DNA from 4 places in the Serratia sp. NPDC087055 genome. Region 2 is predicted to be linked to each of the others. Evidence: predicted binding sites of a transcription regulator. Region 2 holds the regulator's gene; each other region holds the start of a gene.
The links. The regulator CRP, encoded in region 2, controls carbon source genes, mostly activating them, when cyclic AMP is high. The targets are predictions, from matches to a motif close to ATGTGANNNNNNTCACAT.
Positions count from the first base shown of each region.

Region 1: the regulator CRP is predicted to act here: its motif matches at 3,971-3,988, upstream of ACI2J2_RS16040 (PTS sugar transporter subunit IIB).
Region 3: the regulator CRP is predicted to act here: its motif matches at 2,739-2,756, upstream of ACI2J2_RS08425 (PTS sugar transporter subunit IIB).
Region 4: the regulator CRP is predicted to act here: its motif matches at 6,564-6,581, upstream of ACI2J2_RS20575 (PTS glucitol/sorbitol transporter subunit IIC).

Region 1 covers NZ_JBJDOG010000002.1:494,075-502,031, reverse strand. Annotated here, with positions in the region: gene chbR (transcriptional regulator ChbR) at 1-660, opposite strand, end outside; gene ACI2J2_RS16050 (glycoside hydrolase family 1 protein) at 660-2,045, opposite strand; gene chbC (PTS N,N'-diacetylchitobiose transporter subunit IIC) at 2,094-3,455, opposite strand; gene ACI2J2_RS16040 (PTS sugar transporter subunit IIB) at 3,467-3,784, opposite strand; gene ACI2J2_RS16035 (LysR family transcriptional regulator) at 4,270-5,184, opposite strand; gene ACI2J2_RS16030 (SDR family NAD(P)-dependent oxidoreductase) at 5,291-6,094, shown strand; gene ACI2J2_RS16025 (aldo/keto reductase) at 6,131-7,102, shown strand; gene ACI2J2_RS16020 (hypothetical protein) at 7,141-7,957, shown strand, end outside.
Region 2 covers NZ_JBJDOG010000006.1:205,043-212,999, reverse strand. Annotated here, with positions in the region: gene tauB (taurine ABC transporter ATP-binding subunit) at 1-661, opposite strand, end outside; gene tauA (taurine ABC transporter substrate-binding protein) at 671-1,666, opposite strand; gene ACI2J2_RS21860 (PhzF family phenazine biosynthesis protein) at 1,791-2,573, opposite strand; gene ACI2J2_RS21855 (LysE family translocator) at 2,584-3,186, opposite strand; gene ACI2J2_RS21850 (hydrolase) at 3,305-4,285, shown strand; gene ACI2J2_RS21845 (YheU family protein) at 4,282-4,515, shown strand; gene ACI2J2_RS21840 (phosphoribulokinase) at 4,666-5,535, shown strand; gene ACI2J2_RS21835 (OsmC family protein) at 5,574-5,981, opposite strand; gene crp (cAMP-activated global transcriptional regulator CRP) at 6,361-6,993, shown strand; gene ACI2J2_RS21825 (YccS/YhfK family putative transporter) at 7,048-7,957, shown strand, end outside.
Region 3 covers NZ_JBJDOG010000001.1:1,770,005-1,777,961, reverse strand. Annotated here, with positions in the region: gene ACI2J2_RS08435 (hypothetical protein) at 993-1,223, opposite strand; gene ACI2J2_RS08430 (SIS domain-containing protein) at 1,466-2,608, opposite strand; gene ACI2J2_RS08425 (PTS sugar transporter subunit IIB) at 3,016-3,321, shown strand; gene ACI2J2_RS08420 (PTS lactose/cellobiose transporter subunit IIA) at 3,433-3,759, shown strand; gene ACI2J2_RS08415 (6-phospho-beta-glucosidase) at 3,752-5,053, shown strand; gene celB (PTS cellobiose transporter subunit IIC) at 5,111-6,472, shown strand; gene ACI2J2_RS08405 (hypothetical protein) at 6,594-6,728, opposite strand; gene ACI2J2_RS08400 (GNAT family N-acetyltransferase) at 6,892-7,449, shown strand; gene proP (glycine betaine/L-proline transporter ProP) at 7,509-7,957, opposite strand, start outside.
Region 4 covers NZ_JBJDOG010000005.1:209,904-217,860, forward strand. Annotated here, with positions in the region: gene ACI2J2_RS20535 (inhibitor of vertebrate lysozyme family protein) at 1-74, shown strand, start outside; gene ACI2J2_RS20540 (methyltransferase) at 435-1,466, shown strand; gene gutQ (arabinose-5-phosphate isomerase GutQ) at 1,523-2,494, opposite strand; gene ACI2J2_RS20550 (DNA-binding transcriptional repressor) at 2,487-3,260, opposite strand; gene gutM (transcriptional regulator GutM) at 3,344-3,700, opposite strand; gene srlD (sorbitol-6-phosphate dehydrogenase) at 3,753-4,532, opposite strand; gene srlB (PTS glucitol/sorbitol transporter subunit IIA) at 4,543-4,905, opposite strand; gene ACI2J2_RS20570 (PTS glucitol/sorbitol transporter subunit IIB) at 4,928-5,908, opposite strand; gene ACI2J2_RS20575 (PTS glucitol/sorbitol transporter subunit IIC) at 5,924-6,472, opposite strand; gene fbaB (class I fructose-bisphosphate aldolase) at 6,739-7,788, opposite strand.

The DNA of each region.
Region 1 (7,957 bases), on a different contig from region 2:
ACGCCGCATTGCCCGAGTCAGGTATTCCTGCGTTTTCCCCGATAATTCAACCATATTGAGCAAGGCTTTTTCACCGAACATCGCTTTATCATGCATGCCTGCCAACGTATTCTTCAGCCACTGCGGGATATCATCCCCCTCGCCGCTATCTTCTTTATAGTGGCGAATACGGCTGATGATATAAAAGGTCAGTGTTTCCAGAAACTCAGCAAAATCATCCTCGCGAAACTGCGGTGACCCCACCACCGACTCAATATACGCAAGGAATTCATTCTTCAGGCTATACGCCTGAGAAGCGACGAAACAACGTGGCAACTGTTGCAGATAGTTCTCTTCAAAGAAAACCTTGCCGATAGCCACGTTGAAGATTTTTGCGGCGCCAAACTCATAAAAACTTTGATGATGCGAACCAATAGGGATAAAAACAAAGTCCCCTCGCTCCAGCAGCACTCGTTTGCCGTTAATCTCCTGGTAGCATTTACCGCTCAGGACGATAGTGAACTCGTAGTAGTCATGCTGATGTAGCCCGGTAGCGCTTTCCACTTTGTTATAGATAAACAAATGGAAGTCTTTGCAGTTAAAGAAATCCTGCTCCCGAATCAGCTTAACGTCGTTCGCATTTAGCGAAACCAGGTTCTCAGACACCGCGTGCGCCCTCATTAGTCAAAGCCATTTTGCCTGGCTGTCTCGGCAAACCAATAACCGCTTTTCTTAATCGTGCGTTGTTGGCTTTCTCGCTCCAGCCGCACTAACCCGTAGCGATTCTTGTAGGCATTCAGCCAGGACCAGCAGTCAATAAAGGTCCATAAATGGTAGCCTTTGCAGTTGGAACCTTCTGACAATGCCTGATGCAGCCATTTCAAATGGTCGCGAATGAAATCGATTCTATAATCATCTTCCACCCGGCCGTTGGCGCCGATAAAAGCCTCTTCCCCCTCAACGCCCATACCGTTTTCTGAAATATAGCAGGGAATATTGCCGTAGTTTTCCTTCAGATCCATCAGGATGTCATACAGGCCTTTCTCATAGATCTCCCAGCCACGGTGCGGGTTAATCTTGCGTCCCGGCATCTCGTAGAAGCTGAACACATCCTCCGGCATAGTCACTGGGTCTTCCGCCCGGTAGCCTTCCTTCGATTTGACTCTACGCGGTTGGTAGTAATTGACACCCAGAATATCCACGACCCCGTCGGCAATCAGCTGCGCGTCTTCCGGCATCGTCTGCGGCAACAGATCATGGGTGCGCAGTAAATTCACCAGGTCGTCCGGGTAGCGCCCCTTGGTTACCGGGTCGAGGAAACTCTTATTCAGCAGCAGATCAGCATAATGCGCCGCCACGCGATCTTCTTCACTGTTCGAGCGAGGATAAGTCGGGCTCAGGTTCAAAATAATGCCTATTGTGCCTGCATTACCCAACGCCCTGAACTCACTCACCGCTTTGGCATGAGCCAAAACGCTGTGATACGCCACCGCGATCGCTCTTTTGAAATCGACCACACAAGGATAATGCAGGTCGTTCAGATACCCAGCTTCCACCGGTACAATCGGCTCATTAAAGGTGAACCAATGGGTGACTCTATCGCCAAACAAGCTGAAGCAGATTCTGGCGTAACGGGCATAAGCCTCAACAACGGCCCGATTTTCCCAGCCCCCTTGCTGCTGCATACACATTGGCATATCGAAGTGGTAGAGATTGATAAATGGCGTGATGCCTTGGGCTAGCAGGCTGTCGATCATCGCATTATAAAAAGCCACCGCTTTTGGGTTCACTTCACCATCCCCCTGCGGGATCAATCGAGACCAGGAGATGGAGGTTCGGAAAGTATTATGTCCGAGAGTCTTTAACAGCTGGATGTCTTGTTGGAAATTGTCATAAAACGTGGAGGTTTCGGACGGGCCAACCTGATGATGAAAACGCTCAGGTGCAATCTCATACCAGTAATCGAAGATATTTTGGCTTTTGCCATCCCGTGCAGATGCCCCTTCCGACTGTGGTGCAGAGGTGGCACTGCCCCACCAGAAATCGTCAGCAAATTGATAGTTCATCCAAAGGCCCTCTAAAACTGGGGCAGAAAAGTCTGCCCCAGACTGCAGTTAGAATTTCAACGCCTTGGCGATGTCTTCTTCGCTTTCCGTCGCTTGATCGATCTGGCTCTGTGCTTTGTTGGAGATCATGACGAACGGCAGGTAAATCAGGGTCGCTACGCCCAGGTTGAAGAAACTCAACAGCATGGCGACGATACTGCCGTTGGTGTTGAAGAATGCCCCCAAACCCACCGGCATGGTCCAGGGTGCAATATTAGTGATTGGCGGAATCAACCCGGTGTAATAAGCCACCGTGGTGATAATCGTCAATACCGGCTGAACCAGAATAAACGGAATAAACATCACTGGGTTCATGATGACTGGCAGGCCGAACAGGATGGGTTCGTTGATCTGGAAGATGCCTGATGGCGTTGCCAGCTTAGCGACCTGGCGATAATCCTCGCGGCGTGAAGCAATAAAGATAGCGATAATCAGGCCCAGCGTTGAACCTGTCCCGCCCAGGTAGATGTAGGAGTCAACGAATGGCTTCGCCCACATGTGGAACTCTTTACCCGCAGCCACCGCAGCTTCAACAGAACCGTACTTGTTGTAAAGTTCGACGTTCTCCAATGCGAATGGCGTCATGATACCGCTGTCTAACGCAGCCAATGCCATCGAACCATGCACCCCGAAGAACCACAGCAGTGAGGAGAACATGACATATACCCATCCCACCACGCTGCCCATTTTCGCCAACGGCGCAGAGATGCTGTCCATGATAATTTGGTGGAAGTTGGTTCCCCACAGCGTAAGGCAGTAAGCCAGCACGCCCATGATGGACAAAATGAGGAAGCCCGGGATCAGTGCAGAGAACGAGCGCGACACTGAAGAAGGTACACTGTCTGGCAGGCTGATCACCCAGTTGCGGCGAACCACAAAGGTAAACATCTCGGCCACGACCAGGCCGATCACCATACCGGAAATGATGTTAGCCCCCCCTAGCCAGTTAGCGCCAACGGCATAGGCCTCTCCGACACTGAACGGGGTAACAGTCATAAAGGCAGCCACCGCCAGCAACGCTGCCGCTAATGGGTCGACCTTACGCTCTTCAGCCAAAGCCATACTGATAAAAAATGGCGTCATCAGGGACATAATGCCCAAGGTGCCGTTATAAACGCTGCCTCCGATGGCCTTCAAGCCATTGAGCGTTTCAATGGTGGACGGATCCAGCCGCACCCCCAATGAAAAGAAGAATGATCCTTCACCGAAACTGAGAAACACGTTGTTGATCAGAACGAACATCGCCCCAGTCAACGTCAGTGGCATTAAACGAATGAACCCGTTTTTGATGGCATTAACATGGGGCTGTTTACCAATTTTCACAGCAAAAGGCAGTATGACCTTTTCCAACGAGGCAATTAACGTATTCACGGCAGACCCCTTTATTGGTTAGCTTTTTTGATGGTGGCGACCGCAGCCTTCAACACCCCAAGGCCATCGAGCTTGCCGTATAAACCGGAGTCGATCACTTCGACGGGCTTATTGGGTAACTGTTTTTGCACTTCGGCGAGCGTGTAGGCAATCTGTGGCCCCAGCAGGATCAAATCTGCTTCAGCGCCCTTTTCTGCCGCCAGCGCCTCAGGATAAGCGGCAATGATCACCGGCACTTCGTACTTCTCGGCTTGCGCTTTCATTTTTGAAACCAGCAGGGAAGTCGACATACCAGCAGAACAAAACAGATAGATTTTTTTCTTTTCCATACCAAGTCCCTCAAGATAATCAAAAAAGCCCCGTGTCATTTGTTTGCCAGATGCAATAGTTATTGCCTCACGCACATTCCTTATGAAAACTTCCGTTACGTTGCCCTGGTTGCAGACAGTATACGGAGGCATTGAAGTGGACCGGTAAGCCACCAGCACAAAGAACCGTCTCTGCTTGACCTACCAGATTGACCCTCTTCACATTTCATATAAAAAAATAGTGTGACCTGACTCACAAACAACCTTTAATTACTGAATTTATTCGCCATAAAAGAACAAATAACAATTATAAACAATACGTTATAAACATGCAGAATGTTTATGGATAATTCCATGCGCAGGGTCATTCATCGGTTGATTGGTGAACAGAAATAGTTCGCCCTTGATTAGCGCGCATCATCAAGATAAGACGAGACAAGCGGTGGCAAAGAGTCGGTGTTTTTGAGGGAAAGGCATTCGACGGACCAGCCACAGGCAGAGCAAGATTACGCTTCGGGACTGATCGTCTGGCTGGGATAACGCACTACGTTAATTACCGTAGTCAATGCGACGGGGTGGTTTCTGCGGTTCGGATAGTAAAGATAAAAACCTGGGAAGGGTGCGCACCAATCGGCCATCACCCGCTCCAGCCGCCCTGCTGCCAGATGTTCCTTTACTTCTTCCTCGATGGCGAACGCTATACCTGCATGCGCTAATGCTGCTTGCAACATCAGTCTTGCATCATCAAATATCAGCGGGCTATTCACCGAGACGGAAAGTATCTGGTCGCCTTTTTTAAACGTCCATTTATAGAGCTCTCCCGAAGCAATCTTTCGCCATCCAATACAGCGATGATTCAACAGGTCTTCGGGGTGGTTTGGCTTTCCATTCTGTTGGAAGTATTCAGGCGTTGCCACAATAGCCATACGTAAATCAGGCGTGACCCGCACAGCTCGCATATCGTTGTGTAGATCCTCGCCAAGCCGGATGCCGGCATCAAAGCCTTGTTCGACAATATTGGCAAATCCCTCTTCCGCCACAATCTCCAGCGTAATACCGGGGTAATCGCGGGCCAAGAGCCCCAAATGCGGCACCAGCGCAAGTTGGATAGCCGTTCGGGACGCATTGATCCGAACCACGCCCTGTGGCCGATCGCGAAAGGTATTCAAGCTCTCCAGCGCCGTATCGATATCGGCAAATAGCGGGGCCAACGTCGTCAGCAAATGCTCGCCCGCCTCAGTTGTTGATACGTTGCGGGTGGTACGATTCAACAAGCGAATGCCAAGCTGCGCCTCCAAATCGCGCATGGTATGACTGAGCGTCGGCGGTGTAACCCCTAGCCTGGCAGCGGCTCGCCTGAAACTGCGCTCTTTGGCGATGGCCACAAAGGCCGCCAGCCCTGACAAGTCGGTTTTTTTCATTTGATTGATATAAATAATTTAACAGTGAGATGAATTTTTAACGGATAGTTATCCATTTCGTAACAACATAGCATGGTTAGGTGTTTAATCACTGGGTATTAATGCTATGACTCAATACGCTGATTCTGTACATACCACCCCGCACAAACGCCTGGAAGGCAAAGTTGTCCTGGTCACCGGAGGGGGGACAGGTATTGGACGCGCCGCAGTACTGGCCTATGCGCGAGAAGGCGCAAAAGTGGCTTTGGCTGGGCGTCGTTCCGCAGAGATAGATGCCACTGCTCATGAGGTTATCCTCGCTGGCGGAGAGGCGCTGGCCGTCGTGGCGGACGTTTCGCAAGAAGAGGATGTCCGCCGCCTGCTCACCACAGTGACCTCTCACTACGGGCGGCTTGACATCGCTTTCAACAACGCCGGCATTCTCGGCAATTTTGTCCCTATCCATCAGCAAACTAGCGCAGATTTCGATGCGGTGATTGCCACCAATCTCAGGGGCGTCTGGTTATCGATTAAGTACGAGGTTGAGGCTTTTCTGGCGCAAAACTCAGGCGGTGTGATCGTCAATACCTCGTCCTGGCTTGCCAAAGGCGCGCTGGCTGGCTCATCAAGTTACTCTGCCAGCAAGGGAGCACTCGATGCGCTGATCCGTGCGATAGCACTCGAATATGGCAATCACGCTATCCGGATTAACAACATCAATCCCGGCATCATCGACACACCGATGGCCCATAGCAGCCTATCTGATCCATCCGCTTTCACCCCGTTCATCTCGCATACGCCTGCCCAACGATTGGGCCAGTCTGAAGACATCGGCGATGTCGCCGTCTGGCTCTCGACGGATGACGCCCGCTTTGTCACCGGGCAAAGCATTTTGGTCGACGGCGGTTACACCATCGCAGGAATGCGCTGAAAGCCACCACTATCGACAGCCCCTGGAGGTAAGACGATGAACTACGTTCGCCTTGGTCATAGCGGCCTGAAAGTTTCCAGACTTTGTCTGGGGTGTATGACCTATGGGGAACCGACCTGGCGCCCTTGGGTATTGCAGGAGGAGCAAGCTCGCCCTTTCATCCGGGATGCACTGGAATCCGGTATTAACTTTTTCGACACTGCAAATATCTATTCCTCCGGCGAGAGCGAACGTATTCTCGGGCGCGCGCTGAAGGACTTTGCGCGCCGCGACGATATGGTGATCGCTACCAAGGCGTTCTTCCCGATGAGCGAACACCCCAACAACCGCGGGCTATCACGCAAACATATCATTCAAAGCGTTAATGCCTCGCTACAACGCTTGGGGACAGATTATATCGATCTGTTCGTGATACACCGTTTCGATGAGGAAACCCCGATTGAGGAAACGGCCGAAACGCTCGATAACCTGGTGCGTGCCGGCAAGATCCGTTACCTCGGTGCGTCTTCAATGCACGCCTGGCGTTTTATGAAAATACTGGCGTTTCAACGTCATAATAATCTGGCCAGCTTTATTTCCATGCAAAGCCAATACAACCTGGTCACACGCGAGGATGAGGCGGATTTACTCCCGCTTTGTCTGGAGGAAGGTGTCAGCCTGACCCCTTGGTCGCCGTTGGCAAGGGGCTTACTGGCCGGCGCGAGAAAAGCCGGGACGCTTCGGGCCGAAACTGACGAACAAACTCCACGCTGGTACGGCGGCAGAAATGAAGTGGAGCACACCATTAAGGCAGTTGAAGCCATCGCGACTGCCCGCGGCGTACCAACGGCACAGGTCTCTCTTGCATGGGTGTTAGCCAAAGAGTCAGTTGCCGCCCCCATTGTAGGCCTGTCCAAGTCACACCATCTTCAAGATGCACTCAAAGCGCTCTCACTCACGCTGTCAGATGAGGAACTCGCAACACTTGAGGCTCCCATGAACAAACACGCTCGCCCCCAACGGTGGTAGTACTTCGCTCTACCCTTATCAAACTCAGGAGAGGCCGGATGTTATACGCAATAAGATATCGCACGGCGCTGGCCGCGCTAACAGCCCTACTATTCGCCATCGCAACGCCTGCGGCTTCCGCGGCCGTTTCTCCAAACGCCACCTGCACACCGACCAGCATGACTTTACCGCCAGGCGCGCTGTACCCTAATGGCATCGCCCGCGCTTCCGACGGAACCCTGTATGTTGGCTTAGTGACTAGCGGCCGTATCTTGCGAAAACGGCCGAACGAGAATTGGGAGACCTTTTTTTCCGGCGCCGAAACGGTTTTTGCCTCAACCACGCTGAGATTGGATGAACAGCGTGGGTTGTTATGGGGAAACTCCCCGGACTTCCTCCCCACAGGACAAACTCGTGCCCATCGTGTTTTTGCCCTGAATGTCTCGGATGCGACGATTAACCGCAGTCTAACCTTACCGGAAGGAGGAATGGGTAATGACTTGGTTATCACCAAAGATGGCACGGTTTATCTGACAGAAACCAAAGCAGGAAGCATCATGAGGCTTCGTCCTGGGGAGGCCAATTTTCAGATAATTTTCCGTGACAAACGCCTGGCTGGCCCCAGTGGCATCGGCGCTGCAGGTATTGTTCTGATAGATGACAAGGTGATGGCGATTGCCAATTTTGGCAGCGGGAAGCTCTACACCCTGAGCTATGGGGAGGAACAGCCGAGCCTGTCAGAAATCCTGCTACCAAGAACCATCGAAAACCCAGATGGAATGGGATTGGCACCAGACGGCTCTCTTATCGTACTCGAGAATGGGATTAACAGCGGTCAGGGTAGAATCCTGCGAATTTCCGATCCGAGTAGCACTG
Region 2 (7,957 bases):
AACGCTGGCCGAAGTTCAGCGACAAACGTTCCACCACCTGGCCCGGCCCCGGCGACAACAGCAACAGCTCGCTAGCAAGGAACACCGCCTCTTCAATATCATGGGTGATCAGAAGCACCTGCTTGCCGGTATCACGCCAAATGGTCAGTAACAGCTCCTGCATTTGCTCACGGGTAAAAGCATCCAGCGCGCCGAACGGCTCATCCAGCAATAGCAGGCGAGGATCGGCTGCCAGCGCACGTGCAATACCCACCCGCTGCCGCATGCCACCGGAAAGCTGCCAGATGAAATGCTGTTCGTAACCCGCCAAGCCGACGTGCTGTAACATCTGCTGCGCCACCTGGCGACGCTGTTGTTTGCCAACGCCGGCCAGCTGCAGGCCAAACTCAACGTTATCCACCACATTGCGCCACGGCAGTAAACCCTCATGCTGGAACACCACGCCCCGCTCGGCGCCAGGGCCATTCACGGTCGTTCCATCCAGCGTGATGCTGCCAGCTGAAGGCTCAATAAACCCGGCGATCAAATTCAGCAGCGTGGTTTTGCCGCAGCCCGAGGGGCCAAGCACCACCACCAGTTGCCCTGCGGCAATTTGGAACGAGACGTCGCGCAGCGCTGGACGCCCCTGATATTCTGCTGAAAGGTGATTAACGTTTAGCATTCTGCTCCCTTACGACTGCGGCGCAGCCTGCACCTGTTTTACAAAACGATCGGTGACATAGGCACTGTAATCACTGTCGACCTGTGGAATTTTGCCCTGTTGTTTGAGGAATTCCGCCGTATCGTGAATAGCCTTGTCCACCGGCTGACCCAACTGGGTGATCTGCTCCGCAACCGGCAGGTAGGTATTGCCCTTCACCAAGACCGGTATCTGCTCTTCCGGCACACCGCTTAGACGGGCCAGCGTGCTGAGATTTCCTTTGTCCTTCAGCCACTGATCCGGCTGCGCCAGATAGGCTTTTTGGGCATTCAGCGCACTGGCAGCAAAGGCCGTTACCACTTCAGGATGTTTTTCTGCAAAGTCTTTACGCACCACCCAGACATCAAGGGTCGGAGCCCCCCACTGTCCGACCTCAGCAGAATCCGTCAGCACCTTGCCTTGTTTGGCCAACTCATTGACCACCGGTGCCCAGACATAGGCCCCGTCGATATCACCGCGTTGCCAGGCAGCGGCAATGGCCGGGGGTTGTAAATTAAGAATGTTGACCTGCTCAGGTTTGATACCCCAGTGCTTCAACGAGGCTAGCAGGCTGTAATGGGTGGTAGAGATAAAGGGCACAGCGATGCGTTTGCCGATCAAGTCCTGTGGACTTTTAATCGTCTTCTTCACCACCAGGGCCTCGGAGCTGCCAAGTTGTGAGGCGATCAAGAACACTTCGATAGGGAGTTTCTGGCTGGCGGCTACTGCCAGTGGACTGGAGCCGATATTACCGATCTGCACGTCGCCGGAGGCTAACGCACGCAACACGCTTGAGCCGCTGTCAAACTTACGCCAGTCAACGGTGGCACCGGACTGTTTAGCGAAGCTATTTTCCGCCTGCGCTACCTTGGCAGGTTCCGCCGACGTTTGGTACGCCACGGTCACGTCCACTGCGTAGGCGCTGGCCGTACTGAGTGACAACACCAGAAGTGCCGCGCTGCGTAATGAAAAGAGTTTGCTCGCCATGGTCCGCTCCAATGATAAAAGTCTGTTCAGTTGCTGACAGTTTTATCTGAGCGGTGACGAGCTATAAAAGAATAAAAAAAACTTCGTTATTACCCTAGAGAATATGAATTGCAGGAAATCATCATCACGCCAACAGCTCCCCACGCAGGAAAACCCGGGCGTAACCACCAATCAAGGTGCGATCCCCCTTCAGTTCGCAGAACAATTCACCACCGCGCACCGAAACCTGGCGTGCGCGCAGTTGATGACGCCCCAGACGAGCGGTCCAATACGGCATCAACGTGCAGTGTGCTGAGCCGGTTACCGGGTCTTCGCCGCCGTCGAGGGTGAAATAGCGGGAGACAAAGTCTACCGTTTCGCCCGGAGCACTGACGATCACCGCACGGCCGGTCAGGGCAATTAATGCCGGAACATCGGGGTGTACTGCCCGTACCTGCGCTTCATTTTCCAGCACCACCAGCAGCGCATTGGCCTGCCACACTTCCTGCACAGGGATCCCCAATAGCGCCGCCAACCCGGCAGGCTCTTCGATCTTCTGCGGTGGCCGAGACGGGAAGTCCAAAATCAAACGTTCACCATCCTCGACATCACGCTTAACGTACAGGTCGCCGCTTGCCGAGCGGAACCGAATATCTTGCAACGCCGGGTTTACCGCACTGAATATCACGTGCGCCGCCGCTAACGTGCCATGGCCACACAGATCGACCTCGCGCTGAGGTGTAAACCAGCGAATAGCCGACATATCGCCATCGTCCCAGACAAAACTGGTCTCCGGCAGACTCAGTTCATTGGCGATAGCCTGCATCTCTGCGGCCGACAATGGATGCTTCAGCAGGCAGACGCCGGCAGGGTTGCCACGGAACCCTTCGCCGGTAAAAGCCGCCACGTGGAAGTAATTTTCTGCCATCTGCAATTCCTTAATGCCAGATGAGTAACACACAGGCCGCCGTCAGCAGCCCCATAGAAACATTAAAGATGATCCAGGCCTTTTTGCTGCGCAACAGGCGGCCAATCACCGTACCAAATCCCAGCCAAATCACCCCGGCGACGATATTCACCACCAAAATGCCCAGCGAGATTGCCAGAATCGACGTATTGTATTTATCGCCCGCCAGGCTGAAGCTTGCCACCGCCCCCAATGCCATCAACCAGGCCTTGGGGTTAAGGAACTGCAACAGCCAGCCCTGGTACAGACGTATCGGTTTGGGTGGCGCCACATCGGTTTCCAGTTTTTCATAGGCTGCCGTCGCCACTTTCCACGCCAGCCACAGCAGGTACAGGCTGCCGAGAATTTTCAGCACCAGGTGCAATGCGGGGTAAACCAGTATCAGGCTACCCACGCCGAACGCCACCAGCAGCAAAATACTTTGCATGCCCAACATGATGCCAATCATCAGCAGCAGTGAGCGCATAAAACCAAAGTTGGCGCCGGAAGTTGTCAGTAACATATTGTTTGGGCCAGGCGTGATCGCAGCAACCCACAAGAAGCCTAACATCGAAAGAAATAAACTCGGTTCCATGAGGTGGGTGCTCCTCACCCAGGGGGATTTTTTGCAGTATTATTGTTAACTCAGGTAGTGAAGCTAACAGCGCACTATTAATCTCACAATAGCCGCCAAAAAGATTTTTATTCACGTTATGCATGAATCCTTTCGCCCTTTGACCGGGGCCAGTAATCCACATTTACAGACACTGTTGCCACGGTTGGTGCGCCGCCGCGTGCAGCTAAAACCGCACTGGCAAAGGCTGGAATTGCCCGACGGTGATTTTGTCGATCTTGCCTGGAGCGAAGATCCCGCCCTGGCCAGCCACAAGCCACGCGTGGTCCTGTTTCACGGGCTGGAAGGGAGTTTCTATAGCCCCTATGCCCACGGTCAGCTCAGCGCCTGGCGCGAAAAAGGGTGGCTCGGCGTGGTGATGCATTTTCGCGGCTGTAGCGGCGTCCCCAACCGTAAATCACGTATTTATCATTCCGGCGAAACGGAGGATGCACGCTTCTTCCTGCAGTGGCTACGAACCACCTACGGAGAAGTACCAACCGCCGCGGTGGGCGTCTCGCTCGGCGGCAACATGTTGGCCTGCTATCTGTCCCAGCAAGGAAACAAGAGTCTGCTGCACGCTGCCGTCGTGGTATCTGCGCCGCTGATGTTGGAACCTTGTTCATGGCGAATGGACCAAGGCTTCTCACGGGTTTATCAGCGATACTTGCTCGGGCAATTGAAACAGAATGCCACCCGTAAATTATTGCACTACCCAGACACCCTGCCGCTTAAGCTGACGCAGCTTAATGCGTTGCGCCGCATCCGTGACTTTGACGATGCCATTACGTCACGCATCCATGGTTTCAACGACGCCACTGACTATTACCGTCGTTGCAGTGCCTTACCGCTGTTGCCGGCGATCCAAACACCGCTGCTGATCATCCATGCCAAAGACGATCCCTTTATGACCGCCGAGGTGATCCCCGACGTGGCCACACTGCCGCACAATATCGAATACCAGTTGACCGAGTTTGGCGGCCACGTCGGCTTTGTCGGCGGCACGTTGAACAAACCCCATATGTGGCTGGAATACCGTATTCCATCCTGGCTTGCCCCTTATCTGGAAACAACCTCGTGATTATCCCCTGGAAAGAACTGGAAACTGAGACCCTTAATAGCCTGATCGAGTCCTTTGTGCTGCGAGAAGGGACGGACTACGGTGAGCACGAACGCTCGCTGGAGCAAAAAGTGGAAGATGTGCGCCGTCAGCTGAAAAATGGCGAAGTATTGCTGGTGTGGTCAGAACTGCATGAAACCATCAACATCATGCCGCGAGGGCAGTTCCGTGCCGGGCAAGAAGAAATTTAGTCTTGCTCGGTTCTATGACTGACGGAAAAAATCAGGTAACAATGGGCTATTGCAAACCAACGCGCGGAATTTTGCCCTTGGCGAAAGGGCGTCAAACAGACCAATAACCATAACTGACGCCTGCGCATTTAACACGGAGTGAGCACCACTATGTCCGCCAAACATCCCGTTATCGCAGTGACCGGTTCTAGCGGAGCCGGCACTACCACGACCAGCGTGGCGTTCCGTAAAATCTTTCAGCAGCTGAATATCCGCGCCGCAGAGCTGGAAGGCGACAGTTTCCACCGCTATACCCGACCGGAAATGGATGCAGCTATCCGTAAAGCACGCGATCTCGGCCGTCATATCAGTTATTTCGGCCCCGAAGCCAACGACTTCGGCCTGCTGCAACAAAGCTTTCTCGACTACGGCAAGAACGGTACCGGCCGTTCACGCAAGTATCTGCATACCTACGATGAAGCGGTGCCCTATAACCAGGTTCCCGGTACCTTTACACCTTGGGAGCCTTTACCGGCACCGACTGACGTGCTGTTCTATGAAGGGCTACACGGCGGCGTTGTGACCGAACACAACGACGTGGCCAAACATGTCGACCTGCTGGTTGGCGTGGTGCCTATCGTGAATCTGGAATGGATTCAGAAGCTGATCCGCGATACCGGTGAACGCGGCCACTCCCGTGAAGCGGTGATGGACTCGGTGGTACGTTCGATGGAGGATTACATCAACTACATTACGCCGCAGTTCTCACGCACCCATATCAACTTCCAGCGGGTACCCACGGTCGACACGTCGAATCCGTTTGCCGCCAAGGCGATCCCTTCGCTGGACGAGAGCTTTGTGGTGATTCACTTCCGCGGCCTGGATCAAATCGACTTCCCCTATTTACTGGCGATGCTGCAGGGATCCTTTATCTCACACATCAATACGCTTGTGGTGCCGGGCGGCAAAATGGGGCTGGCGATGGAGCTGATCATGGCACCCTTGGTGCAGCGTCTGCTGGAAGGCAAAAAAATCGAATAAGTGGATAGAGCGCGGCGATGGGCCGCGCCTTTTCGCCATTAGACCACGTCGCGGATTTCAAAGCTGTGAGTCACGCTGGCGGCCTTACTCAGCATCAATGACACCGAGCAGTATTTCTCCGCCGAAAGGTTCACCGCCCGCTCAACGATTTTGTCGCTCAGATCTTTACCGCTCACGATAAAGTGCAGGTTGATATGGGTGAACAGCCGCGGTGCTTCTTCACGTCGTTCAGAAGTCAGCTTGACCTCGCAATCACGCACATCATTACGCCCTTTTTGCAGGATCGACACCACGTCGATAGCACTACAGCCCCCTACCGACATCAGCACCATTTCCATCGGGCTGGGCGCTTTGTCGCCCGCATTGCCGTCCATCAACACCTGATGGCCAGACGCGGATTCACCCAGAAACGTTAACCCTTCCACCCACTTAACTCTTGCCTGCATACTGGTCACTCCGGTTAATTTCTTAAAATCAGGGTACGCTTTCGCATAGAAACTGGCAACGGAACCTGATGCTAATCATGCTGAAGCGAGACAACACAAGACACCCGCCTCACTCTGTGCTACAAACAGAGCCGCAATAAATCTTTCCGGGACACTGATTTCAGGGAAACTCCCAGGGAAAGGCTCCTTTACCGGTATGTTAACAGAATGTAGCTTGCAGCTCTCCCGGCAAGTTAATATGCTAGAGCGACAGCGTATATTTATGACACGCCTCAAAATCTGCTGATAGCCACCATTAAAACAACGGCGACAACAGGTTTTACAGGGAACTCTGACCCCTGTGACACAAGGCAGCGATAACAACAGAGGATAACAGCGAATGGTTCTCGGCAAACCGCAAACAGACCCTACTCTCGAATGGTTCCTGTCTCATTGCCATATCCACAAATATCCATCCAAAAGTACGCTGATTCACCAAGGTGAAAAAGCCGAAACGCTTTACTACATCGTCAAAGGCTCCGTCGCGGTGCTGATTAAGGATGAAGAAGGTAAAGAGATGATTTTATCCTACCTTAACCAGGGGGATTTCATCGGCGAGCTTGGATTATTTGAAGAAGGTCAGGAGCGTAGCGCCTGGGTTAGGGCGAAGACCGCCTGCGAAGTGGCTGAAATTTCCTACAAGAAATTCCGCCAGTTAATTCAGGTCAACCCGGACATCCTGATGCGCCTGTCAGCCCAGATGGCAAACCGTCTGCAGATAACATCTGAGAAAGTGGGTAACCTCGCCTTCCTGGACGTTACAGGCCGTATCGCGCAAACACTGCTGAACCTGGCGAAACAACCTGATGCCATGACCCATCCTGATGGTATGCAGATTAAAATTACTCGTCAGGAAATTGGCCAAATCGTCGGTTGTTCACGTGAAACCGTTGGCCGTATTCTGAAAATGCTTGAAGATCAAAACCTGATCTCCGCCCACGGCAAAACCATTGTCGTTTACGGCACGCGTTAATCACTGAAAAAACGGCGCGATGATTCGCGCCGTTTTTTTATGCCCCAAGTCATCATGTGGCGCAGACTGATTTACCACCCGGAAGTCAACTATGCACTGCGGCAAACGCTGGTGCTGTGCCTGCCAGTGTTACTCGGCCTGTTGATCGGCCAACTGCAATACGGCCTATTATTTTCCCTGGTTCCTGCCTGCTGCAATATTGCCGGGCTAGACACCCCTCACAAACGCTTCTTCAAACGTCTGATTGTCGGTGGCTCTCTATTTGCACTCAGCAGCCTGCTATTACAGCAAGCATTACTTTGGCACTTGCCGTTGCCGGTGTTGATGCTTGGCCTGGCACTGCTTCTCGGCGTCAGCGGTGAAATAAGTCCGTTACATGCCCGCCTGTTGCCCGCCTCGCTGGTTGCCGCCATTTTCTCCCTCAGTATGGCCGGTACAGTTCCGCTTTGGCACGCACCGCTGCTATACGTCGTGGGTACCGCCTGGTACGGGCTGTTTACCTGGTTTTGGTTCACGCTGTGGAAAGAACAACCGATGCGCGAATCGCTCAATCAGCTCTATTTGGAACTGGCGGACTACTTTGAGGCCAAATATTCGCTGCTGACCCAGCATACCGATCCACAGACCGCATTACCGCCACTGTTGATACGCCAGCAAAAAGTGATGGATCTGATCACCCTGCTGTATCAGCAGCTTAACTTTCTACCGCACGCCAGTAACCTCGAACAAAAGCGCCTACAGCGTACTTTTCAGGTCGCACTGGATCTGCAGGAACACATTACCGTCAGTCTACATCTGCCGGAAGAAGTGCAAAAACTGGTGGAGCAAAGCCAGGCCGAAGCCATCATCCGCCGCAATGCACAGGTGATTGCCGGCCGGCTGCGCACGGTGGCACACGATATTCTCTATCACCAGCATTCTCAGCGTTTCAATATGGACAATGAACTGGCGGCACTAGAGAAAG
Region 3 (7,957 bases), on a different contig from region 2:
ATTCACCAAAAAACTCAGAAGATAGCTCTCAATCATATGCTAAATATATGAGTTTTAAGTGTACAATTATTAATCCATGTTCTGATTTTTCATGTAACCTGTTGTTTTTAAATCTGTAAGCGATGAATTTAAAATCCCTCGGCTTATGGCTGTGCGGGTTCAAGTCCCGCCCCGGGTACCAGGAAAATAAATTCAAGAATAACAAGCAATAAGTAGTAATGTCGTGACCGCCGGAAGGCGGTTTTTTTGTGTCTGAAATTCCTCTTCATCATATCTCTTCATTTTCTCCTGTATGATTCCCCGCTGACAAAGCGCCAGATAGAGTTTGATGCATAAACTATCGTGGTGGCTATCGGCCATTTCATCAGCATTTCTGTCGTCGGCTTACAATGCCGATCGATAAGCTTGTGCAATCTGCAAAAAGTCATCATGTTAATTGCCCTGATACGCAGATTTTTACATGAAAGTAGGCCATTTTTTAAAGACGGCCGGCGATAAGTGATCTATAACCAAATAGCGCAAATGAGAAGGAGGATGGGATGAGAGGGGGATTATTTTTGTTGGCTATTTTAATGCTATCCGGCTGCTCAGGGCCTTTGGGGTCAATCTTGGGCGTTATTCCCCAGCATTCTGACATTTGCCCACAGGGCAGAAACTCGATTACGGGTGAATGCCGTTAGTTATCAGGGTTTAAGATGCCGTATCTAAAAGGGTTTACCCGCTTCTGGCCTGCATGGTTTGGTCAACGCGTACATCTGCCCAACTCACAGCGCTGCCAGGATGCGGTTAACGTGACATAACGCCTGCCACACTCCGTTATGAAGACCCTATCCGGTTATGTAAACCGGATATTGCCTTTCAAAGCGTCAGATCTTAACTCCCGGCACCCAGTAGTGAAATATCACCCGCGCTACAGTTCGCCACTAACATCATGACTACGACGACGAGAATAGAGATGATGGTGCATAGATCCGACTTGCGCATGCTTCTCCTTAGCGGCCTGTTACCCCGATAACTTCGATTGCTGCTCTGTGCAGCTTTTGGCTGTAGTCATCGGGTTGTTTCTCGATCTCTTTGATCAGATAGGCGAGAATACTTTGCTTGGTGATGGGTGTGTTAGCGGAAAGCACATGAATGACACTTTTACCGACCAGATGATATATGTGCTCACGGTACGTCTCGATATCTTTATCGCAGAGACCGTAAAGGGAATAATCGATCATAGAATTTTACCGCTGGTGAAATTTAAAATGCCAGCCGAAGCTGGCAGAGAAGCCATATAAAAAATAAAGTCCTGCAAATTCCACTTAGGTTGATATCTATGTGGAAGGTTTACGATAACGTAGTAAGAATATTCCCATCAATAGGCAACGGCAATCCAGATGGTTAATTAGGAAAATCCTCAGGTTATGGGCATAGTGCGGGCTGTGCTGAAGGAGGAACTGAATGGTAAAGGGAGGCAGATTTAATCTTCCGTCTGCGAACTCAGGCTCTCAGGCAGTAGCTGCGCTAGCAGCAGATCGAGCGTTAACATTAGTCCATAACGTGCAGCGCTACCGCCACTGAGTGGCAATACTTTGTCGGCGAATCCAGCCAGCGTGCTGCCAACCGGGGCCAAGGCGATACGGTAAGCACCAGTAGCGCCGGCCAACTTCGCGGCGTTAAGCAAATCAGCGTTTTCCCCACTCATTGACAGCAGTACAACGCATTGTTGCGTACTGAGCGTGGAGGCCGTCATACGCATCAGTGCGGCGTCCTGGCAGGCAAAGGCGGGATAGCCGAGTCCGACCAAGCGTTGCTGCAATTCATTGACGTAGAGTGCCATGCTATTTACACCAAAAATATGCACGCTTTTGGACTGGCTTAAGTGTTGGCTGGCTTCGATCAACGCCGCATGCTCTACCTGCTGCAGCTGTTGATGGAGCGTGGTTTCTATGTCATTAACGCGTTGCAACCACAGGCGTGGTGGTCCATTAGGCGCCGTTTGTGCGGTTAAATAGCGTGAGCCGCTTACGCTGGCCTGCGCCAATTTCATTCGCAAATCGCGAATATCATCGCAACCAATGGTTTTGGCAAAGCGCGTGATCGTTGCCGGACTGACCCCCGCCTGGCTGGCAAGTAGCTCGATGGTGGCGGAAGACGCGAAGGCGACATCGTCCAAAATGGTTTGCGCGACCTTTGCTTCCTGCTGGCTGAATTGATTTTGGCGTGCGCGGATCTGATAGACAATGTCACCAATATCTTCGCAACCAATGGATTTGGCAAAACGACTGAGCGTTGTGGAACTGACGCCAGGTAGCTTACCGATGCCGGCGGCTGATGCGAAAGCGATATCCATGCTGCCCAATACAGGTTGAGCCACCGCGGTAGCGGCGCTTGCTGGTACGGGTTGGGTGCGCATCAAAGAGACAAAGTCGTTAAGATCCTGGCAGCCAAGGGACTGAGCAAAATGCGCGACGATCTCGGTACTGACACCGGCACGTTCGGCCAGCTGCTCAATGGTTGCCGTTGACGTGAATCCGGGATTATCCAGGATGGTTCGGGCAATTTTCGCCTCCTGGCGATTGAACGGGCTTTGGCGAAACTGAATGTGGTAAACGAGATCCATGACTGCAGTGTCCCTTCTGTTATGCCAATCGGCGATCTGTGTTCCAAACTAGCCTGTTTTTCGCGCGGCATAAAGCCATAACCAGAAGAATAAATTACTGAAAATAATTTTCAATTCATCCTGTGTAAAAACGAGATGCTCCTCTCATCGTTTAGTTGTTAATAATTTATCTTGCTGTTTTTAAAGGTTAAATAGGATTTATGGATTCTGTCTGTGAATAAAACTCTATCGTCGATCACAGTGTTGAAAAAAATTTTCATGATAATTTTTAGCTAACAATTTGTTTTTTAACGATTAAGTTAAAACCATAATCAAATCGTATGGATCTAAGGTATTTACAAGCGTGTTACAGCACTGTTTTATATTTGCACAGCCAAGGTGGCTAGTCACAATCGAGGCACCCAAAAATGCAAACAATCGTCTTATGCTGCGCTGCAGGAATGTCTACCAGCATGCTGGTACAAAAAATGAAAACCGAGGCACAAAAGCGTGCTTTGGATATTGAAATTGAAGCCGTACCCGTAGCGGATTTTGAACGCATCGTTGAAAGGGCGGACATTGTACTGTTAGGGCCACAGGTGAAATATGAACACGCGCGCCTTTCGGAACTGGCTGCCCCATTAGGCAAAACCGTTGCGGTTATTGATATGTTGGATTACGGCACCCTGCGTGGGGATAAGGTGCTGGACAAGGCACTGGGCCTGCTGGGCTGATAACACCCTGTGGGGCATTGCCCCTCAAACCCTATTTTTGATTATTTTACAGCGGATTATTTTATTAATCCGTCGGGGCTTGCTGTGCCTGGAATCAGGCCAGGGGAGGTAATGATGGATTTGGAAACGAGTGTTATGGAACTGCTGGTTCATGCCGGGAGTGCACGCAGTTCTCTGCTGTCGGCATTGCAACTGGCACGCCACGGTGAGTTTGACGCCGCGGATGTCAAGCTGGAAGAGGCGAAGTCCGGCATCGGCCGGGCGCATAGCATGCAGACGGAACTGATAGGCATGGACGAAGGCTGTGGAAAAATACCGGTCAGTTTAATTCTGGTGCATGCGCAGGACCATTTGATGAACGCGATGCTGATCCAGGATCTGGCCACTGACATGATCGAGCTTTATCGTCGTTTACCTCAAGGGGCAGGCAATGACTAAAATAACCGTAATTGGTGGTGGCAGTAGCTATACGCCAGAGTTGGTCGAAGGGTTGATCGCGCATTATCAGGATGTGCCATTGACCGAACTGGCGCTGGTGGATGTTGAATCCGGTCGGGAGAAAGTGGGCATCATTGCTGAACTGACCAAAAGAATGTTCAAACGTAACGGGTTGGAACAGGTGGTCGTTTCGGTGCATTTTTCGCTGGAGCCGGCTATTCGTGGTGCCCGCTTTGTGTTAACTCAACTGCGGGTGGGGCAATTGGCTGCCCGCGCAGCTGACGAACGTCTGGGGTTGAAATATCAACGTCTTGGACAGGAGACAACGGGCGTCGGTGGTTTTGCCAAAGCGCTACGGACCATTCCGGTGATGTTGGAGGTGGCCCGCACGGTGGAAGCCGTTGCACCGGATGCCTGGATCATCAACTTCACCAATCCTGCCGGGATCGTCACCGAAGCGGTATCACGCTACAGCAAGGCGAAGGTCATCGGCGTGTGTAATGTGCCGATCACGATGCACCACATGATTGCCGACATGCTGAAAGCGCCGCACGATCAGGTGGATCTGCGTTTCGCCGGGTTGAACCATATGGTGTGGGTGCACCAGGTGACGCAAAGCGGCAAGGATGTCACCGCCGACGTATTGAACATGCTAAGCAATGGCGAAACGCTGTCGATGAATAACATTAAAGAGCTGCCATGGCCGCCTGCGTTTTTACAGGCTCTGGGGGCGATTCCCTGCCCATATCACCGCTATTTTTATCAAACGGCTGGAATGCTGGAGGAAGAGATAGCCGCAGCTGCTGCACAAGGGACCCGGGCTGAGCAAGTGATGAAAGTTGAAGCGGAGTTATTTGCTTTGTATGCCGACCCCGCATTGGATAAGAAACCCGAACAACTGCGCTTCCGTGGCGGTGCGTTCTATTCTGAAGTGGCGGTCGAGTTGATCCGTGCCATTCATAACAACAGCGGTAAGGTGCTGGTGGTGAACACCCGCAATAACGGCGCTATTCAGGGCTTGCCGGACGATGCGGTGATTGAAACCAACTGTGTGATCGATGCACAGGGCGCACACCCACTGAGTTTTGGCCCGATGCCGCTGGCAATGAACGGGCTGACTCAACAGGTAAAAGATTTTGAACGGCTGACTATTGAGGCCGCCGTGCATGGCGATCGTCAAAGTGCGCTGTTGGCGTTGGTCGTGAATCCGTTGATTGGTGGTGTCGGCATTGCACAACCCTTGTTAGATGAGGTGCTGAGCCTGAATCAAGCCTATTTACCGCAGTTTAATTAAGTCGAAATTCCATAATAACAATCACGACAGAGCCGGCTTTGCCGGGCAGGGGGGATGATGGCGGGTTTAAATAGCATTCTTGAACGTTACGTATTGCCTACGGCGTTAAAAATCGCGGGGCAAAAACACATTTTGTCGGTGCGGGACGGCATAATTCTCAATATGCCCTTTATGTTGATTGGGTCATTCTTTCTGATCTTCGCCTATTTGCCGATCCCCAGCTATGCCAATCTGATGGGGGAGATATTCGGCGCGGCCTGGCGCGATAAATTGCTGTACCCGGTTAAGGCAACCTACGACATCATGGCGATTATCTCCAGCTTTGGCATCGCCTACCGGCTGGCGGAAAAATACCGCGGCATGGACCCGCTCAGTACCGGTGCTGTTTCGCTGGTGGCGTTCATCATGACCATTCCCCAGCACACGTTGTTTGCGCCAGTGAAAGGCGCGGCCGAGCAGATCGTCAAAGGCGTGTTGCCGATGAATTTTATCGGCAGTCAGGGGTTGTTTGTCGCGATTGTCGTCGCGTTGCTATCGACGGAAATCTACCGTTTTGTGCATAACCGTAACCTGGTGATCAACATGCCTGAAGGGGTTCCGCCCGCGGTGGCCAAATCCTTCTTGGCACTGATCCCAGGTTTTTGCGTATTGGCGGTGATATTGCTGTTGCGCCTTATCGTTGAAGCCACGCCGTTTGGCGATATCAACACCATGATCGCTACGCTGATCGGGATCCCGATGCACCACGTGGGCGGAACACTGCCGGGGATGATTTTCTCGGTAATCCTGATTGGTCTGCTATGGACATTGGGGTTGCATGGCGACGCCATTGTATTGGTCTTTATTCAGCCGGTGTGGCTGGCAAATATGTCGGAAAATCTGGTCGCATTTCAGAACAATCAACCGATCCCACACATCATTACTCAGCAATTTTACGATCTGTGGATTGCCCCCGGTGGGACAGGAGCCTTATTGGGATTGGTGATCTTTATGCTGGTGCGCAGCCGTAGTGCGCAGATGAAACAGTTGGGAAAAATTGCTGCGCCAGGTTGCCTGTTCAACATCAGCGAACCCATGGTGTTCGGTATTCCGTTGGTGATGAACCCGTATTTCTTCCTGCCCTTTATTTTGACGCCGGTAGTCTTGGTGATCGTGACTTACAGTGCGATGGCAACCGGGCTGGTAACGCCCCCAGTCGGTATCGCGTTGCCCTTCACCACGCCAATTTTCATTAGCGGTTATTTAGCAACCGGCGGCCATATATCGGGAACGGTGATCCAAGTCGTGAACCTTCTTATTTCAATGGCGATTTACTACCCGTTCTTCCGTGCCTGGGATAAGCAAAAATACCGTGAAGAAAATCATGCGGCTGCGTCGGTGCAAAGTGCCGTGGCGGGTGAACAAACCTCGACACCGTAATTATGCATACCCGTCAGGGAGGCCATCGCCGCTTTTGTAGAGAGTGACAAAAGTGGCGTGCCATAACACCAAAACCGCCGCCAGGCGGTTTTTTACTTGGCAGAGCGGGCGATGAAGCGTATTAGCGGAGGCTTTCGAGCCAGTGGAAAATGCGTGCAAGGTTGAGGGTAATATCGCCGATGTTAAATATCGCACCTACCCATACTGCAATCATGACAGCCACACCAATGACAACCGGCAGATCCATTTTATTCATTGGCTATCGTCTTCAATGGGTTAACAAGTTTTCAAGCCTAGCATTAATCGCTTCGGGGATAAAACCTCAGTCTAGGCTTGCCGGTGTTTGTCAGACTAAAATGGCACCTGCATTGGGCTACGTTGCGCTATTCTATCGGCTGAGTGCATGAAGGAGGATGGTGATGAATGAGCTAATACGGGTTGGGAATGACCTACGAATGAAGATTTTGACGGCTGAAGATACGGATATCGTCCATCGTTACTTCCATGAAAATCAGCATCATCTCTCACAATGGGAGCCGATTCGGCCACAGGGTTTTTATTGTTCGGAGATGATTAGCCAGCGGTTGTATCAGGCGCAAAGAGATGCTGAAAAAGGACTGGCTTATCAATTCGGGATTGTGAACGGTGCTGGCACAGAAATGCTGGGCGCCTGCAATTTTTCCAACATTGCTCGAGGCCCTTTTCAGGCCTGCCATTTGGGGTATTCGATTGCTGCATGCCATGAAGGTAAGGGCATCATGACTCAGGCATTGGCTGCTACCCTCGAGTACATGCTCGGGGAATTGGATCTACACCGGGTTATGGCCGCTTATATTCCGACAAATACCCGGAGTGAAAAGTTGTTGCTGCGTTTGGGATTCGAAAAGGAAGGCTATGCCAAATCCTATCTGAAGATTGCCGGCCGCTGGCAGGATCACGTGTTAACCTCGTTGATTAACTTACGGCATACAGCGTAACCCTCTGTGCTGAAAGCCAAAAAAAGCCACCCGAAGGTGGCTTATCCAAAGAACGTTGTTTAGTCCAGTTTAGGGTGCTGGTCGATCAACGTTTGTCTTTTCTTTTCCAGTTCAGCGATCTGCTCATTGATGTCATCGACTTTCTGTTCGATGTTGTCGTAGTTCTCTTGCAGCAGCTCTTTGGCTTCCGACCGGTCCGATGCAGCCGGTGTGGCGCCGCGAAGCGGTTTATTGGCTGTTTCCTTCATGTATAACCCGGTGATCAGACCGATCACCGCAACGACCATCAGGTAGTAGGCCGGCATATAGAGGTTGCCGGTTGATTCGACTAACCATGCGGCAGCCGTTGGCGTTGCACCGGCAACCAGTACCGAGATGTTGAACGAGATCGCCAGGGCGCTGTAGCGAATATGTGTCGGGAACATCGCAGGCAAGATAGAAGCCATCACGCCAGTGAAGCAGTTAAGCAACACGGCCAACACTAATAGGCCAACGAAGATCAAGCCAA
Region 4 (7,957 bases), on a different contig from region 2:
GGTTGGGCAAGCCGGACGAGGACATGAAGGCGCTGTTGAAACAACAGTTTGAGAATAATCCAGACTGGAAATAATCAGTATTCGGCTGAATGCTGACGCATTTGGCCGTTTTTTTGCGATGAATATAGAACATTAAAATTAAACCCATATAAAACAATGTCTAAATAGGATAAATGTTATTTCATAATGATTTTATTATTTGGTTATATCTGTTTTGTATTATTTTTTTGTGCGTAATTATATTTATCTCCTTAGTATTTAATGGGTTGTGAGTTTTATTTTCTTTCTTAAATAATAACCACTTTTATTTTATGGTTTTATTTTATTTAGTGTCTATGATCTTGTTTGGCGAATTTATTTTCACCGGAAAAATAGGCATTGCAGCTTTTTGCAATGGTGTCTGGAGATAAATATGTAAGCGGAGCATTATGATCATGGAAACAAATCACATTACTCTTTCTGAAGATGAAAAAGCGTCATTATACTTGTTGGATCAGGCGATGGGGTTCACCGTGCAGGCCGCATTACGGGTCGCGACGGAGCTGAATGTGGCCGACGCTCTGATTGATACGCCCAAAACGTCCCGGGAGCTGGCGAGTCAGCTGGCGGTGGATCAGGACTTATTGCATCGCGTTATGCGCACGCTGGTATCTCGCAATATTTTTACCGTTTCTAACGACGGCCATTTCGCGCTAAATTCGGTGGCGCAATGCCTGCGCTCCGATGCCAGGGATTCTTTGCGTGCTGCAGTCATCATGCTTACTGATGACACATTCTGGCTGCCTTTGGGCAAGTTGACGGGAACTGTTCGGGGTGACCCGGTGTTCAAACAGCTGTTCGGAATGTCTTTTTATGAATATTGGTCGAGGGAAAATATTCCCGCGTCGGAAAATGACTTTCATGCCGGAATGTCGTCCATGTCATCGGTGGAAAATAAATTTCTGGTGCGAAATTATCATTTCCCAGAAAATGCGACGGTGGTGGATATTGCGGGGGGATTGGGCGGATTGCTGCTGAGCGTATTGCGTGCTAACCCGACGCTCAAAGGTATCCTTTTCGATCAGCCGCAGATCTTGCCGAGAAATCGGCTCGGTGAACTCGGGGACGATTCTCGTTGGGAAACCTGTGCCGGCAGCTTCTTCGAGTCGTGTCCGACGGCGGACTTTTATTTATTGAAATACATCACCATGGACTGGCCGGACGAACCGGCCAGCCGGATATTACGCAGCTGCCGCAATGCTATGCATCCTGATTCGACACTGTTGATCATGGAACCGGTGATCCCAGAAGGTCATGATTGGGACAGTGCCAGAGAGATCGATCTGCTGCTCATGGGGAGTTTTGACGGCGGGAAAGCGCGTACCGAAGAAGAACTGAGGGCGTTGCTGGCCACTGCCGGTCTGAAGCTGAACCGGATAATCAACACCGGTTGTTATGTCTCGATCGTTGAGGCAGTGCCCAGCTAAGTCAACGCTGAGGATAGAAAGAAACCCGCAGACAGTGCGGGTTTCTGTCCTTTTCGTCAGCCGATGCCCGCCTGATGCAGGTCGTGCAGGTTGATCGCGCCCACCAGTACGCCGTCCAAATTGACCACCGGGGCAGCGCTGATATGCTGTTCGTGTAACGCCTCAAGCGCTTCTCCGGCGCGCCACTGTTCTGGCAAGCGGTAGCCGGGGCGGGTAATCGCCGGGCTTAACGCATCCTGCAGGCTATTCCCTTTCACCAGCCAGCGACGCAGGTCACCATCGGTAAAGACGCCGACCACTTTCTGCTGTGCGTTACACACGGGCACCAAGCCCAGCCCGGTGCGGCTCAGTTCAAGCATCGCTTCCATGACGTTGGCATTTTCACTGACCTGAGGCAGGCGATCGCCTGTGCGCATCAGGTGATGTACCCGATTCAGTAAACGTGCGCCCAGACTGCCGCCAGGATGTGAGCGGGCAAAATCTTCGGCATTGAAACCGCGTTGACGCATCAGCGCCATGGCCAATGCATCACCCATCATCAGCGTATTGACTGCGCTGGAGGTCGGAGCCAGCCCCATTGGGCAAGCTTCACGTTCAACGCTGATATCCAGCACGCAGGCCGCTGCCTGTGCTAACGGTGACTCTTTACCGCCTGTGATGGCGATCACCGGGATAGTATTTTCCGCCAGTAGCGGCAGGATAAGATCCAGCTCTTTGGCTCGGCCTGAATAAGAGATAAAGATCACCACGTCATCGGCACCGATCATTCCGAGATCGCCGTGCAGCGCTTCCGCCGGGTGTACGAAGAACGACGGTGTGCCGGTACTGGCCAGAGAGGCGGCGATTTTTTTGCCGATGTGACCGGACTTGCCAATGCCGGAAACCACGGCCTTGCCACGGCAGTTCAGCAGCAGTTCGCAGGCGCGGACGAAATTATCGTCCAGCCGTTCCAGCAGACGTTGTGCTTCTGTCAGCTCAATTTCCAGTGTTTCACGGGCAAAGGCCAGAAGGGCCGAGGCGTTACTCATCAGAATCTCCTACCAGAATGATATTGATACCTTTCGCTTGCAGCGCGGCGAGATAATCCGGGTTGATGTTTTTATCCGTAATCAGCGTGTCTACGGCGGCCAGGTCGCAGACCACGTTCGGGCTTTTACGGCCGAATTTCGACGAGTCTACCAGAAGAATAATGCGGCTGGCGGCCTCGCACATCGCTTTACTGACGTTATGCACCTCATTAAAGGTGGTAACGCCTGCGTTGAGGTCTACACCATCTGCGCCGATAAACAGTTTGTCGAAACTGAACTGTTGGAAAGCGGATTCTGCCAGGCTGCCGTGGAATGAGGCCGATTTTTTGCGATAGGTACCGCCGGGCATCAGGATAGTCTGGTCGTTGTCCAGCTCCACGAGCGCATTGACGATATGCAAGCTGTTGGTCATCACGGTGATGTTATTGAACTGCGCCAGATGCGGCACCATTTGCAGCACGGTACTGCCGGCGTCAAAAATCAGTGAATCGCCGTCGTTGATAAGCCCAATGGCGGCGTAGGCGATCTGGCGTTTCTTTTCGGTATTGATATGGGTTTTACGGTCGATCGGTTGATCGCCATCGTCACGGCTGAGGACGACACCGCCATACGTACGGATCACTTCGCCTTCGTCCTCCAGCAGAGTGAGGTCTTTACGAATGGTGGTGCCCGTGGTGGCGAAGTGTGCTGCCAGGGCATCCACTGCCGTTTTGCCATGCCGCTGCAGATATTCAAGGATAGCGGCCTGCCGCTGCTTTGGTTTCATAGCCTGTCCTGTTCACAAGAGTTGAGCATTTCCCTTCAATGAATAATTCAATATGAAAGGTAATGTCTTTTAATGTGAAAATATCATGATTTAGGGGCAATCGCTAACGATAGTGCAGTCTGGCATGCGCGATCCTCGGGGAAGATCACATCCGGGATAAGGTCTCTCTGATGAAGCCCGTGCAGACGGGCGAGCTGTCGCGGTTGCGCAAAAATGGTCAGGCCACGCATGAGCATGCTGCCGCAGACCCGCTGCTCGGTATCGAAAGCCAGTGCCAAGACCACCCGTGGCCGAAAGTGCCCGCCAGAACGCCCGACACCGACGGTGCCCAGCTGGCATAGGCCGTCGAAGGCGCGGTTAAAACGTTGAAGTTGCCACCAGCCGAAAGCAATTTGCAGTAGCCAGGCCAGCACGGCAAAAATAATGAATGCCTGGGTCATGTCGTCTCCTGTTTGGTTTCCCTCTCCCGAAGGAGAGGGAGGGATAATCCGATCAGAACATCACCTGACCGCCGGTAATATTGATTGATTGGCCCGTGCAGTAAGACGCCTTATCACTGGCATAGAACAGCAGGGTATTCAGGACATCCTGATAGTCGCAGCCGCGTTTCAGAGGCACTTTATCGGTGTAATACTTTTCAACCTGATCGGGTGCGATCCCCAGTTTCTGTGCGTACTGCGGCAGCAGCGACTGGAACATCGGCGACTTCAGCAGATTACCGAGCATCAGCGAATGGACGGTAATGCCGTACTCCGCCAGATCAAGCGCCAGTGATTGGGTCAGCCCGACGCCGCCAAACTTGGCAGCGCTGTAGCCTGAATTGTGCTTGCTGCCGACCTTGCCGGATTTGGAGTTGATCTGAATGATGCGCCCGGCAATGCCGTCGCGGATCATCAGGCGGGAAAACTCGCGGGCGCAAAGAAAATAGCCCACCAGATTCACTTGCAGCGAGCGGTCGAAATCCCCCAACGGAAAATCGGTGATTGGTGCCGCCTTGGCGATCCCCGCGCTGTACACCAGCAGGTTGGTCTGTCCAAATGCACCATCCACTGCCGCTGCCAGTTTCATCACGCTTTGTTCATCGGTGGCATCGGCCTGAAAGCCCTGCGCACAGCCTGCGCCGTATTGATCGTTAATCTGCTGCGCCACGTTTTGGGCGTTCCCCGCGTTTAAATCGGCCACCGCCACGCGGTAACCCGCCTGCGCCAGTCCCAGGCACAAGAATGCGCCTAATGTTTGGCCACCGCCAATCACTACTGCTACTTCAGACATGGTCTACTCCTTATGCGATAAATTTCAGCGTACTGCCTATCGGAATATCAATCGGCGTGGTGCCGGAAACATGGATCGAGCCGGGAAATTCGGCCTGGGTTTCCCCGTCAAAACGCACGGTAAGGTGGCCCAATTCACGCAAATTCTGGTTAGCGACGCTGCCGACGGCTGTGATCGGGTAGCGTTGATCCGCCAACTCCATCCATCCACCCGCGAGCAGTTCACCAAGGGTATTGCCGTGCTGGTGGATAAAACAAAACTCTTCGATGTCTGCCGGTGCTCCTTCACGAAAGGTGATCAGCATGTCATCACACAGCGCATCGCGAGCAGAGCCGCCAATCTGGGTGATGGTGGTTTGAAAAATGGTGTTCATAACTAGCCCCTGGCGGTAAGTGTTATTGATAGATGAAGGCCGAGGCGGCCCAGGCGATCAGCACGGTGGGCGCGCCGGTCAGGAAACGCCCGACCAATACCGAAGGCACACCGACCCGCACCGTGTCCTGTTTGGCTTCTGCCAGCGACAGGCCCACGGGAATAAAGTCGCAGGCGGCTTGCGCATTGATCGCGAACAGGGCGGGCAGTGCCAGCTGCGGCGGGATATGGCCCAGGCCAATCTGTACCCCGACCAGCACACCGATTACCTGAGCGATCACCGCGCCGGGACCCAGGAAAGGGGACAGCAGCGGGAAGGAGCAAATCAGCGCCAGCGTCACCAGGCCAATGGGGCTGTTGGCTAACGGTGTCAGACCGTGGGCGATAAAATCCCCAAGACCGGACGCCATGATGATGCCGATTAGCGCCGAGACGAACGCCATAAACGGCAGAATGGTTTTCAGGACGGTGTCGATGGTGTCGCGACCCGCCTGGAAAAACACGGCCACCACAGATCCCATGCCCATGCCGACTTTTGCCAAGAGGCCGTCACTCTGCTCGGTGATTTTTTTACTGGTGTCGTAATCCCGTCCCCTTGACTGAGTGGCGGGGGCGGCTTGCACCGCATCTGTTTCCGACGCTACCAGGCTGATGTTGTTATCGCGCACCCCAGAAACGTAGATGTCCTCGAGAATAAACTTTGCCAGTGGGCCGGATTGTCCGGTGGCGTGGATATTGACCGTCGGAATACGGCGTTTAGGGTACAGGCCACAGCGTAGGGTACCGCCGCAGTCAATCACCATCACACCAATCTCGTCCGCCGGCGGTTCACCTTCCTTGAAGCCGTCGACGGCGGGCCAGCCAGTCAGTTCGCTAAGCCGGTCGACGATCGATGGGCGGGTGCCCGCAGTGATGTACACCACTTTTTTGCCCGGCTCGATCGGCAACTGTAATGGGCCGCCCCAGCCGCTGGCGCCTTTCTCAATACGGATATAAGCACTCATGCTGCACTCCACGGGTTAAAGTTGCACCTGACGATCCAGGCGGATGCCCATCTTGCGTTCAAACAGGCTGGTGGTGAGATCGGTTACCCAACCGCGGAAGAAGTTGGTAAACAGCCCGACCAGAAAATAGCTCACGGCCAGTGGCCCCAGCGGCAGGCCGAGGGTGGTCAGCCCGCTGGCGATGCCGAGATAAACGAACAGTTCGCCGGGATTGATATGCGGGAACAGGCCATTCATGGAGTGGCAGCTGTAAGATGCTGCTGCGTAGTAGCTGGGTTTATATTTCTCGGGCATAAAACGGCCGAGGCTGAGGGTCATCGGGTTACAAAAAACAAAGGTGCCGAGCAGCGGCAGCAGCAGATAACGTGAAACCGGGTTTCCCGCGCAGCGCTGCGCCAAGCGTTCAATACGTTCCTGGCCAACAAATTTAATCAGCGCGTTCATAATGACCAACAAGCTGATTAACAAAGGTAAAATGCCTGTCACCATGCCGACAAACACCTCACCGCCTTTCTGAAACAGGCCGATAAACCATTCGGCACCCTGAGTGATTAGCTCAATCATTATTGTTCTCCTGTGATGGAAGGTATGGCCTGGAGCAAAACGGCAGCTCTGTCGCCATGGGCCTTACACTAATCACTTCACGGATTCATTTGTTTTAAATAGATCACATTTTGAAAGATAAATATTTTATTGTGAAAGTTTCTTATGAAAGAAAAATAACATCGAAGCACGGTGACCGTGAGAATGGAAAGGGGAATCAGCAGATAAAAGACATGAAAAAGCCCGGCGTACCGGGCTGGAGAGAACTCTACTTGCTGTCGCCGTGATCAGGCGATGGTCACTTTCTTGTCCAGATAGGTGTCCTGAACGGCATTGATCAACGCTACACCTTCTTTCATCGATTTCTTGAACGCTTTACGCCCCAGGATCAGGCCCATGCCGCCGGCACGTTTGTTGATAACGGCAGTACGCACCGATTCTTGAAGGTCGTTTTCACCGGCAGCGCCGCCGGAGTTAATCAGCCCGGCGCGGCCCATATAGCAGTTGGCCAACTGGTAACGCACCAGATCGATCGGGTGGTCAGTGGTCAGCTTGCTGTAGACGCGGTCATCGGTATAACCGAATTTCACCGCGCGGTAGCCGCCGTTATTTTCCGCCATTTTCTGCTTAACGATATCGGCGCCAATGGTGGCGGCAATATGGTTGGCCTGACCGGTAAGATCGGCGCTGGAATGATAATCCACCCCGTCTTTATTGAATGCCGGATTACGCAGATAGGCCCACAGCACGGTGACCATACCCAGCTCATGAGCACGCTCAAAGGCGCTAGAAATTTCCTCAATCTGGCGGCGTGACTGTTCAGAACCAAAGTAAATGGTGGCCCCGACCGCGACGGCACCCATGTTGAAAGCCTGCTCGACGCTGGCATACAGCGTCTGGTCGTATTGGGTTGGGTAGCTCAGGGTTTCGTTATGGTTCAGTTTGACCAGGAACGGAATTTTGTGCGCATAGCGGCGTGACACGGACGCCAGCACGCCGTAAGTGGAGGCGACGCAGTTACAACCGGCCTCAATGGCCAGTTCGACGATATTTTTCGGATCGAAGTACAACGGGTTGGCAGCAAACGACGCGCCGGCAGAATGCTCAATGCCCTGATCAACCGGCAAAATTGACAGGTAGCCGGTGCCAGCTAAACGACCGTGATTAAGCAGGCTTTGCATGGAACGCAAAACGGTGTTGGGACGGTTGTTATCGATCATTATCCGGTCAACAAAGTCGGCGCCCGGTAGGTAGAGATTCTCAGCAGGGATGGTAGTACAGCGGTGTTGCAACAGGTCTTCCGCTTCCTTTCCTAACAACTGTGCAATATCAGTCATGATTAACTCCCGATTAGCTTCTTCATAACACCGGTAGGGCAAGGTATCTGACCACCGGCGCAGTAAAAAGCGGTGATTGAAGCTGATAGAACGATATTAATGAAATCCTGACAGCAAGGAGAAACAATAGATGCGATTGAGAGGAAATGCCATTTGCATGGCCAAATAC